One region of the Cryobacterium psychrophilum genome, then DNA from elsewhere that is predicted to be linked to it. Evidence: riboswitches for the same ligand, from Rfam matches in the RefSeq annotation. Region 1 holds a riboswitch; the other holds the start of a gene.
What was found. A riboswitch is a leader RNA that binds a small molecule or an ion and turns the genes downstream of it on or off. The one in region 1 is predicted to bind thiamine pyrophosphate.
Positions count from the first base shown of each region.

Region 1 (5,267 bases):
TCGGAGCGCGGCACCAGATACACCGGTAACCCGCGCACGACGCCACGGATCGTGGCGGTGAGCAGCGGCCGGAGGTGCTCGGGAACGCGCAGGCGCAGGATGTCCCCGTATACCGGGCGCAGCGGAAGTTTCAGCCCGGCGGGCAGCCTGTCGAGATTGGCCGCACCGAGTCCGTTCGCGACGATGACCTCGTCACACCGAACCGTGCTCCCATCGACAAGGCTGACGCCGGTGACCCGGGAGGCAGCATCCGTCTGCGTGCTGTGCAGCAGCCCGATGGCGTTCTGCCGAATCAGGTGATCGTGCGCCCAGGCATCCAGCGTCGCCCGGGCCTTGATCGCGGCCAGCAGCTGCGCGGCCAACCGCCGGGGGTCAACTTGGTGGTCGTCGTCGACGCTAAACGCGCCCGACAGCTGGGACGAGAGCATCGGTTCGAGGGCGCGCGCTTCACGGATGCGCAGCGGCGTCACCGAGAGCCCCTGCGCCAGTTGCGCGCCGCGCAAATCGGCCAGCGCCTGCCGGTCTGCCGCGTCGGCGCCCACCACGAGGGTGCGTGTCATACGGTAACCGGTGTCGCCGGTGTCACTCGAGAGTGGGCGCACGAAGTCGGGGTATAGGGCTGCCGACGCCAGCGTCAGCTCGAGGAGGTCCTCCTCCTTATAGTGCAATTCACTGACGGCCGCGAGCATTCCGGCCGCGGCATAGGTTGCACCCGAGGCTGGCGCCGGGTCGATTATGGCCACGGTGCGACCCGACTCTGCCACCGCCCAGGCGATTCCGAGGCCCACAATGCCAGCGCCGATGACGGCGACATCCACGGTGCACAGCACGGCTGGTTCGACCATGAAGCTGTTCCTTCCCTACGCCGGTATTAGCCGGATCAGGTCTCGTTGCGCGAGCAACACGGTCGGCCGGTAAGTGAATAACCGATGCCCTCTCAGCCTGTCTCCCCTGGTGGTGCAGGCTCCCGTAGATCGCCTTTAGTCTAGTTCTTATGTACCTCGACCATGTCCAGCTGTACCTTTGCACCAACGCCCGTAAAACGGAGAATGACTTCCCATCGTTCCTGGATGCCGCTTTCGCCGGCGGCGTGGACGTGATCCAGCTGAGGGACAAATCGATCGAGGCCGCCGAAGAACTGGAACTTCTGAGCGTCCTGAGGGCGGTTGCCGAGCGCCACGGCAAGCTGTGGGCAGTGAACGACCGGGCCGATATCGCCGTTCTGAGCGAGGCCCCGGTGTTACATGTTGGGCAGAAGGATCTGTCGGTGCCCGATGCCCGTCAGCTGGTGGGCAAAGCGACCGTGATCGGCCGTTCCAGCCACACCCCACAGCAGGTGAGCGCCGCGTTGGTAGACCCTCGACTGGACTACTTCTGCGTCGGTCCGGTGTGGGCGACGCCGACGAAACCGGGGCGGAGTGCGGTAGGCGCGGAGCTCGTGCGCTACGCGGCCGAACAAGTACGGCACTCCAAGAGCAGTCTTCCCTGGTTCGCCATTGGTGGCATCGACCTCGGCAATGTCCAGCAGGTCGTGGCCGCCGGCGCGAGCCGCGTCGTGGTCGTGCGCGCAATCACCGAGGCCGACGACCCCACGGAGGCCGCCCGACAGCTGCGCGCCTGCCTACCCTCGCTCGCGTAGTGAAGGCATCGATCGCGCTCGTTCTGGCCACACTAATGTGGGCCGGCAGCTACATTGTCGGGCATATCGCGGTGCAGACTATGTCGCCCGTGGAACTCACTTGGTTACGCTGACTGCTCGCGTGCATCCCGCTGCTCCTCCTCGCCCAGATCGTGGAGAAGCCAGACTGACGCGTGGTGGCAGACTCGTGACCTCGGCTCTTGCTGCTCGCCTTGCTTGGTATCGCCGGGTACAACCTGCTGCTGTACACGGCGCTGCAGTACACGACGCCGCAGCCTGCGTCGCTCATCAATGCGGCCAATCCGGCCGTGATGATGGTGGTGCTTGCGGCGATCCTCGTGCGTGAACGGCCGGGGTGCTCGTCTTCGCCGGTGTCGCTCTCAGTTCGTTGCGCCCCGCTCGCCGTCCTCGCCACCTGGCCGATCCGGTGCCGTCAGCCCCCAAACGTTTCGTAGAGGAATACATTCGATGACCCAGCCCATCCCCCGCGTACTCAGCATTGCCGGCACAGACCCCACCGGCGGTGCAGGGATCCAAGCGGACTTGAAGAGCATCTCCGCGCACGGCGGCTACGGCATGGCCGTCGTGACCGCGCTCGTCGCTCAGAACACCCACGGGGTCCGCTCCGTGCACATCCCGCCCGCGCAGTTCCTGCGCGAGCAGCTGAGGGCCGTCAGCGACGACGTCACCATCGACGCGGTCAAAATCGGCATGCTGGGCAATGCGCAAATCGTCGACGTGGTAGATCTCTGGCTCAAAGAAGTGAACCCCCCGGTAGTGGTCGTGGACCCGGTGATGGTCGCCACCAGCGGGGATCGGCTGTTGGAACCGGCGGCCGAAGAGGCCGTGATCCGACTGCTCAATCGTGCCGACCTTGTCACTCCGAATCTGGCGGAACTGGGGGTGCTGCTTCGAGAGCCGACAGCCCTCGCCTGGTCGCAAGCGCTTGAGCAGGGACACCGACTTTCAGCCGCCCACAACGTCATCGTGCTGGTCAAGGGCGGCCATCTGGAGGGGGCCCAGTGTCCGGACGCCTTGGTTGATGCCCAGGGCGAGCTAGCCGGCCACCGCCAGATCATCCAGGTGAGCGCCCCGCGAGTGGCCACCTCCAACACGCACGGGACAGGATGCTCAATGTCCTCGGCAATGGCAACTCTCCAAGCGCGGCACAATGATTGGAACGAGGCGTTGACTGTGACCAAGGCCTGGCTGCAGGACAGTTTGAGGCATGCCGACGATCTCCATGTCGGCTCTGGGCGCGGCCCCATTCACCACTTTCACCAGCTCTGGGCCGCGGGGAAGGCCTAACAGATCGCCGCCGCCGTGGGATGCGGCGGCCGGAAGCACAACGGGTCCATTCTCGGTTATGCTCGCCTTTGTACACGGGAGTCCGGTGAGCCGGGCTGAGAGGGAGCTCTTCAAGCTTCGACCGTTGAACCTGATCTGGATCATGCCAGCGCAGGGAGGCCATCAATCTCACATCCCGTGCCCAAATCCCAGTATTCAAGGAGGGCACGACAATGGACGCACCACATTCGAATAATTCCGTCCGCAATCGACGACGCTGTGCAGGGGGGATGATCGGCGCCCTGGCACTTGCGGCCATGGCAGCGCTGACCGGCTGCGCGTCGGCGTCACCGCTAGGCTCCGCTTCCGGCAACGAGACCACGCCGATTAGTTTCGCGCTCGACTGGACGCCGAACACAAACCACACGGGACTGTATGTAGCCATCGACAAGGGCTTTTTCACCGAGGCAAGCTTGGACGTTCAGGTGCTCCCCTATAGCCAGTCGTCGACCGACGCCCTCATCAACGCGGGCGCCGCCGACTTCGGCATCAGCTTTCAGAACACCGCCACTTTTGCGGCGGCAACGGGGGTGGGGAATGTTTCGGTCATGTCGGTGCTCCAGCACGATGCCACAGCGATCGGTGTTTTGGCGTCCCGCGAGGACATAACTAGCCCGAAAGACCTCGACGGGAAGATCTTCGGAACGGCTGGTCCGAGCGCCACCTTCTCCACGGAAGCGTCCCATGCCATCAAGAATGCGGGCGGCACCGGCAAGTTCACCCAAGTCACGCTTGGTACCTCCGCTTATGAGGCGCTCTACGCCGGCAAAGTCGACTTCACGTCGGCCTTCACAACCTGGGAAGGAATTGATGCGTCCCTGCGCGGCACTCCGATGAAGTTCTTCAACCTCTCTGACTACGGCGTCCCCGACCAATACTCGGTGATCGTCGAAGGGAACAAGGGCTGGATCAAGGAACACGCCAGTGCTACCAAGGAGTTCGTTCAGGCCCTCCAGAAGGGGTATCAGTACGCCGCTGACAACCCGGATGCTGCGGCCAGGATCCTGATCGATGCGAACCCCGGTGTCTTCGAAAATACTGAACTCGTCTACCGCAGCCAGAAGGAATTGAGCGCTAACTACCTCAAAGACGCCACCGGCCAGGTCGGCACCCAAACGAGCGCCCAGTGGCAGCAACTGGCCGATTTCCTCTACCAGGCCGACCTTTTGGTGGACGGAAACGGCGACCCGCTTACCGCGCCCTTGGACACCTCCACGCTATTTTCCGACCAGTACCTCAGCGAGAAGTAACGCTCCCGGTCGCGCAACTCGAACCAGGTGAACACTGTGACCGCACCGACGAGCACTCGAGGCGAAAGCATGCCGAAAACTGTTCCCCGCCGAACAATTCGGGGCGTCAAAACAGCACTCACTACGCTGGTTCCCTCTCTGGTGATCGTCATCGCTCTTCTGGCAGCGTGGCAGATTGCCGTGACCGCGGGCCAAGTGCAGCCGGCAATCCTCCCCTCCCCTTGGCGCATTCTGGAACAGGGGTGGAACGCCCGGGACACCATCTGGGCGAACACCATACCCACGCTGCAAGCAACCCTTCTCGGCTTCGCTGTTTCCCTGACGGTCGCCTGGGCCTTGGCCATCGTGATCGACTTCTCGCCGTGGCTTCGGCAGGCGCTGATGCCGCTGCTGGTGGCATCTCAGACAATACCCATCATCGCCATTGCACCGCTGATGATCATCTGGTTCGGTTTCGGGGTGCTGCCCAAAGTCATCGTCATCGCACTGGTGACATTCTTCCCAGTCACGGTTGGACTGATCGACGGTTTCAACCGAACCGATCGTGAAGCCACTAATCTGCTGCGGAGCATGGGTGCCAACCGGTGGAAACAGTTCATCTACGTCCGACTTCCCTCCGCCCTCCCGTCTTTCTTCACGGCGCTTCGCATCGGCATCACCTACGCGGTCACCGGAGCTATTTTTGCCGAGTACGTCGGAGCCCAACAAGGACTCGGAATCTACATGGCCCTGATGAAAAACTCGTTCCGCACAGACCTCGTCCTCGCCGCCGTCGTGGTCACCGCGACGCTGAGTATCTCCCTCTTTCTCCTGACCTACGTCGCCGAGCGGCTGATCATCCCGTGGCACTCGAAAGAACGCCGGAGCCGGAATGTCTAACGCCCCGCCGAAAACGCCCAAGGTCGAAGTGCGCGGCATTGGAAAATCTTTTCAACTCGGGAAGGGGCAATCACGGCAGGTCATCGACAACGTCTCTTTCTCCGCACAGCCGGGAGAATTCGTTGCGGTCATCGGCCCGAGTGGATGCGGCA
Region 1 covers NZ_SODI01000002.1:66,368-71,634, forward strand. Annotated here, with positions in the region: gene thiO (glycine oxidase ThiO) at 1-845, opposite strand, end outside; gene thiE (thiamine phosphate synthase) at 995-1,639, shown strand; gene EDD25_RS17140 (EamA family transporter) at 1,840-2,094, shown strand; gene thiD (bifunctional hydroxymethylpyrimidine kinase/phosphomethylpyrimidine kinase) at 2,108-2,947, shown strand; TPP riboswitch at 3,012-3,121, shown strand; gene EDD25_RS17150 (ABC transporter substrate-binding protein) at 3,217-4,236, shown strand; gene EDD25_RS17155 (ABC transporter permease) at 4,306-5,115, shown strand; gene EDD25_RS17160 (ABC transporter ATP-binding protein) at 5,108-5,267, shown strand, end outside.

Region 2 (5,267 bases), on a different contig from region 1:
GTGAGCAATCTCGCGCTCGTTCTCGGCATCGGCGCAACGGGCGTTCCCGCCGCGACGATTCTGTTCACGGGTCTCGCCGGGCTGCTGGCCGGAGCGCTGTCGATGGGCGCGGGCGAATACGTCTCCGTGCGGTCCCAACGAGAGTTGCTGGAGGCCTCGAGCCCCACGCTGACGACCAAAAGCGTCCTGACGCACCTCGATGCCGCCGCGAACGAGCTGACCCTGGTCTACCGGGCGAGGGGGATGTCGCCCGACAAGGCGGAATTGCACGCGCGGCAGGTGCTGCGCACCGCCGAGGTCGCGACGAATCCTGCGGAAGCCGCAGACACGCGCGCCATGATGCCGACCGTCGACGAACACGAGACCATCGGGACGAGCCTCGGAGCCGCGGCATCAAGTTTCTCCTTCTTCGCCTCCGGTGCGCTGCTGCCGGTGCTTCCGTATCTGTTCGGAATGGCCGGCCTGCCGGCCGTGCTCGTGGCAATCGTGCTCGTGGGAGCGGCGCTGCTCGCGACCGGCGCGGTCGTGGGGCTGCTCTCGGGCGGCCCGCCCCTGCGCCGTGCGCTGCGTCAGCTCATCATCGGGCTCGCGGCCGCAGGAATCACCTATCTGCTCGGCCTGGCGTTCGGCACGACACTTGTCTAACGTGCTGACGCTCGTGTGGGCACAGAGCCGCAACGGCATCATCGGCCGCGACGGCACGTTGCCGTGGCACCTGCCCGAAGACCTCGCGCACTTTGCGCGTCTCACGCGGGGAGGGATCGTTCTGATGGGGCGCCGCACGTGGGATTCGTTGCCGCCGCGGTTTCGGCCCCTGCCTGATCGGCGAAACATTGTGCTCACCCGCCAGCCCGGCTGGCACGCGGTGGGCGCATCCGTCGCCCACGCGATGGAGGAGGCCGCGACCCTGACATCGGGCCGTGACCTGTGGGTCATCGGAGGGCGCGGGGTCTTCGACCTGTTTCTTGAGCGCGCCGACCGGCTCGAGGTCACCGAGATCAATGCGGACGTTGCGGGTGACACCCACGCGCCCCCCCTCGACGCGCGCTGGAGAATCGAGAGCGCGGATCCGACCGCCGGGTGGCACGAATCGAGCACCGGACTCGAGTACCGCTTCCTGCGCTACGTTCCGGTTGCGCTCGCGAGTTAGAGTTTTTGCATGGGCAAGCAGGATGGGAGCGAACGGCAGGTCACGACCGCGCCCGTCGACGATTCCACGGCCACCATCCTGCACGTTGACCTCGACGCATTCTTCGTCTCCGTCGAGCTGCTCGACCGCCCGGAGCTCGCCGACCAGCCCGTGATCGTGGGGAACCGTTCCGGTCGCTCCGTCGTGACCGCGGCCAACTACATCGCCCGGCGCTTCGGCGTGAACTCGGCCATGCCCATGGCCCTCGCGCTACGCAAATGCCCGCAGGCCGTGGTGCTTGAGCCGCACATGAGCGCCTACAAGCACTACTCCGACCGGGTCATGAGCATCTTCGATGACGTCACGCCGCTCGTGGAACGCGTCGGCATCGACGAGGCGTTCCTCGACGTGGCCGGTGCGCGTCGGCTGCACGGATCGCCGGCCGTGATCGGTGAGCTGATCCGCACCCGGGTGTTCGCCGAGACCGGCCTGGTGTGTTCGGTCGGTGCGGCGCCCACCAAATTCATCGCCAAGCTCGCGTCCGGCCTGGCCAAGCCCAACGGTCTGCTGGTGGTGCCGGCAGAAGCGACACTCGACTTTCTGCATCCCCTGCCCGTGAACGCGATGTGGGGCGTGGGGGCCACGACCGAGGAGGCCCTCGTACGGCTCGGGCTGCGCACGATCGGCGACATCGCCCACACGCCCCTGCACCTACTTCAGCGCTCGCTCGGGGAAGCATCGGGGAACAAACTGCACGAGCTGTCCTGGGGGAGGGACTCGCGCGCGGTCACGATTGAGCGCGAGGAGAAGAGCGTCGGCCACGAGCAGACATTTGAGTACGACGTGACGGATACCGCGGTGCTCCGCAGCGAACTGCTGCGGCTTGCCGACGCGGTCGCGGTGCGTCTGCGGCGGGGCGGGCTGGTCGGACGGCGCGTTGTGCTCAAGCTCCGCTACCGGGATTTCAGCACCGTCACGAGGTCGCGTACGCTCGCCGAGCCGAGCAACGTGGGACGGCGCATCTATGAAGAGGCCGTGGCAGCCTTCGAGGTGCTCGCGGCGTCCGGCATCCGGGTGCGTTTGATCGGCGTGCGGATGGAGCAGCTCTCGCCGGCGGACAGCCAGGGCCTCGCCCTGTGGGATCCCGACGAGGATTGGCGGGGCGCGGAGCTTGCGGTGGACACCGTCACGGCACGGTTTGGGCGGGGCATGGTTCGGCCGGCGTCGCATATTGTGCCCAGCAGAGAACCGAACGAGGGGTAACCTGTTGGCATGACTAGCCTTCCGGAAAAGCTTGCAGAGATATCCCGTTCCGCCGGTGTGAAGTCCGCCTATGGCGAACCGATCCAGATTGACGGCGTCACGCTCGTACCCGTGGCGATCGTGCAGTACGGCTTCGGCGGCGGCGACGCGGGCGACCAGGGCTCTGGCGGCGGTGGCGGTGGCGGTGCGCTGCCGATCGGTGCCTACGTGAAATCGGCCGGAACGGTGCGGTTCGAGCCGAACGTCATTGCGCTGCTCGGGGTGGCCATTCCGTTCATCTGCGTCACGGGCCACGTACTCACCCGCATTATTCGAGCCCTCAAGAAGTAGCGCGGCCCCCACGGCGGCGCTGGCGTGGCCAGTGCCAGGTGCCGTGCACCGGAAGACCGCGCATGATGCGGCGTCGCCGAATGAGCGACGCACGCAGCAGCACGAGCATGAGCATGGCTGCGGCGAGCACGACAAGCATGCTCATGAACAAGACCCCATTCCGTGAGTCTACGCGGGCGGCTAGACTGATCAGGAACACGGGAGTCCGGTTAACCGGGCTGAGAGGAAGCTGTAGAGCTTCGACCGTCGAACCTGATCCGGATCATGCCGGCGCAGGGAGACTTCTCGTACCCGTGCCCCACCTGAGTCATCCACCGATGATTCATCCACGGAAAGGGCACGACAATGCACGCAACATCTAAAACCTTCGGCACGACCTCATCGACGGCGACCAGGGGTCGTAACTATCGCTGGCGCGTCGTGGACATCGTCGTCGCGAGCGTCATCGGCGTCGCGAGCGGCGTCATCTTCTGGGCGTGGGGCCTGGCCTGGTCGCCGCTCAGCAGCCTTCTGGCATTCGCCCCCGGCCTCGGCGGGCTGCTCGCCGGCGGTTGGCTTTTTGCCGGGGTTCTCGGCGGGCTGATCATCCGCAAACCCGGGGCTGCCCTGTACACCGAGGTCATCGCAGCGGTCGTGTCGATGCTCATCGGTACCCAGTGGGGCTTCGCCACGCTGATCTGGGGTGTACTGCAGGGCCTCGGCGCGGAGATCGTCCTTGCCCTGTTCTTTTATGCCAACTTTCGCCTGGGTGTCGCACTGCTCGCCGGTGCTGGCGCCGGTCTCGCCGTCGCACTCCTCGACACGGCCATCAGCTATGCGGCGCTCGACCTCGGCTTCAAGACCGTGTACTTCGTGACGGCCATCCTGTCCGGCACGGTGCTCGCCGGCCTGCTCTCCTGGCTGGCCGTGCGCGGCCTTGCCCGAACCGGAGCATTGAGTCGTTTCGCCAGTGGGCGCGAGGCCATGCGTCCCGCGCGCGCGCCGCAAGCCGTTCGGTAACGAATGTCGGCCAACGCCCAGAGCTCCACCCCGGTCAAACCCGCCCGAATCACGGCCCGCGGCTGGGGCTGGCGTCATGCCGGCCGCGCCCGCCCGGCGGTGTCGGCCCTCGACCTTGACATTGCACCGGGGGAGCGCGTGCTCCTGCTAGGGTCGAGCGGTGCGGGCAAGAGCACACTCGTGCACGCCCTGGCCGGCGTGCTCGGAGACGAAGAAGACGGCGATTCCACCGGTGACCTCCTCGTCGATGGTCGCCGGGCAGCGGACGCCCGCGGCCGGGTCGGTCTGGTGCTGCAGGATCCCGATTCGCAGGTGGTCCTCGCCCGAATCGGGGATGATGTGGCCTTCGGCTGTGAGAACCTCGCCGTTCCGCGCGCAGAAATCTGGCCGCGCGTGCGAGCCGCCCTCGCGGCCGTGGGACTCGACCTACCCCTCGACCACCCGACCTCCGCGCTCAGCGGCGGCCAGAAGCAACGCCTGGCCCTCGCCGGGGTGCTCGCCATGGCACCGGGTCTCCTGCTGCTCGACGAGCCCACCGCCAACCTCGACCCGAACGGCGTGATCGACGTCCGGGACGCGGTGGTGCGCGGACTGGATCGCTCCGGAGCAACCCTGATCGTGATCGAGCATCGCGTGGCCGTGTGGCAGCACGTCGTCGACCGCGTCATTGTTCTCGATCCGGCCGGCGGTGTCATGGCCGACGGTCCCACCGCTGATGTGCTCGCACGCGAGGGTGAACGGCTGTCAAAAGCCGGTGTCTGGGTGCCTCAGGTCGCGCTTCGTGCTCCGGTTCGACGGCTCAGATCCCCGGTGGCGCCGGAGCTCCTGTTGCGGGCCGATGCGCTCTCAGTGGGCCGGGTCCCCTTCGCTCGTCGCACCGCGGAGGTCGTGGCACGAGACGTCGGCCTGGACATTCGCGCGGGCCTCGCGACGGCCGTCACCGGCCCGAACGGCGCGGGCAAGTCCACGCTCGCGCTCACGCTCTCCGGGCTCCTCGCGCCAGCCGGAGGTACGCTCACAGCCGGGCCGGCGCTCGCGAACGGCATCGGGGACCAGCCTGTGCGGTGGCGCTCCCGTGAGCTGCTGACCCGCATCGGCACCGTCTTTCAAGACCCGGAGCATCAGTTTCTGGCGGCGACGGTACGAGACGACCTCATGATCGGGCCCCGTGCGCTGCGGTTGAGCGCCTCGGAGCAGACCGCTCGCGTCGACGAACTCCTGCAGCGCCTGCGTCTCGACCACCTGGCCGACGCGAATCCGTTCACCCTGTCGGGCGGAGAGAAGCGTCGCCTCTCCGTTGCCACCGTGCTGGCCACCCGGCCGCGCCTGCTCGTGCTGGACGAGCCGACGTTCGGCCAGGATTCCCGCACGTGGCACGAACTTGTGCTTCTGCTGGCCGAACTGCTCGACGACGGCACCGCCCTCGTCGCCGTTACCCACGACGAACAGTTCGTTGACACCCTGGCCGACGCGACTGTTGTACTGCCCGGGTCGCTTGCGGCCGGGTCGATGGTCGACGCCTCATGAGCCTCCTGACGCCCACCAT
Region 2 covers NZ_SODI01000001.1:3,171,954-3,177,220, forward strand. Annotated here, with positions in the region: gene EDD25_RS14905 (VIT1/CCC1 transporter family protein) at 1-645, shown strand, start outside; gene EDD25_RS14910 (dihydrofolate reductase) at 647-1,150, shown strand; gene dinB (DNA polymerase IV) at 1,160-2,392, shown strand; gene EDD25_RS14920 (hypothetical protein) at 2,402-2,722, shown strand; gene EDD25_RS17635 (hypothetical protein) at 2,712-2,867, opposite strand; TPP riboswitch at 2,910-3,018, shown strand; gene EDD25_RS14925 (ECF transporter S component) at 3,068-3,721, shown strand; gene EDD25_RS14930 (ABC transporter ATP-binding protein) at 3,725-5,248, shown strand; gene EDD25_RS14935 (energy-coupling factor transporter transmembrane component T family protein) at 5,245-5,267, shown strand, end outside.
Region 2: another riboswitch for thiamine pyrophosphate. It lies ahead of EDD25_RS14925 (ECF transporter S component); the one in region 1 lies ahead of EDD25_RS17150 (ABC transporter substrate-binding protein).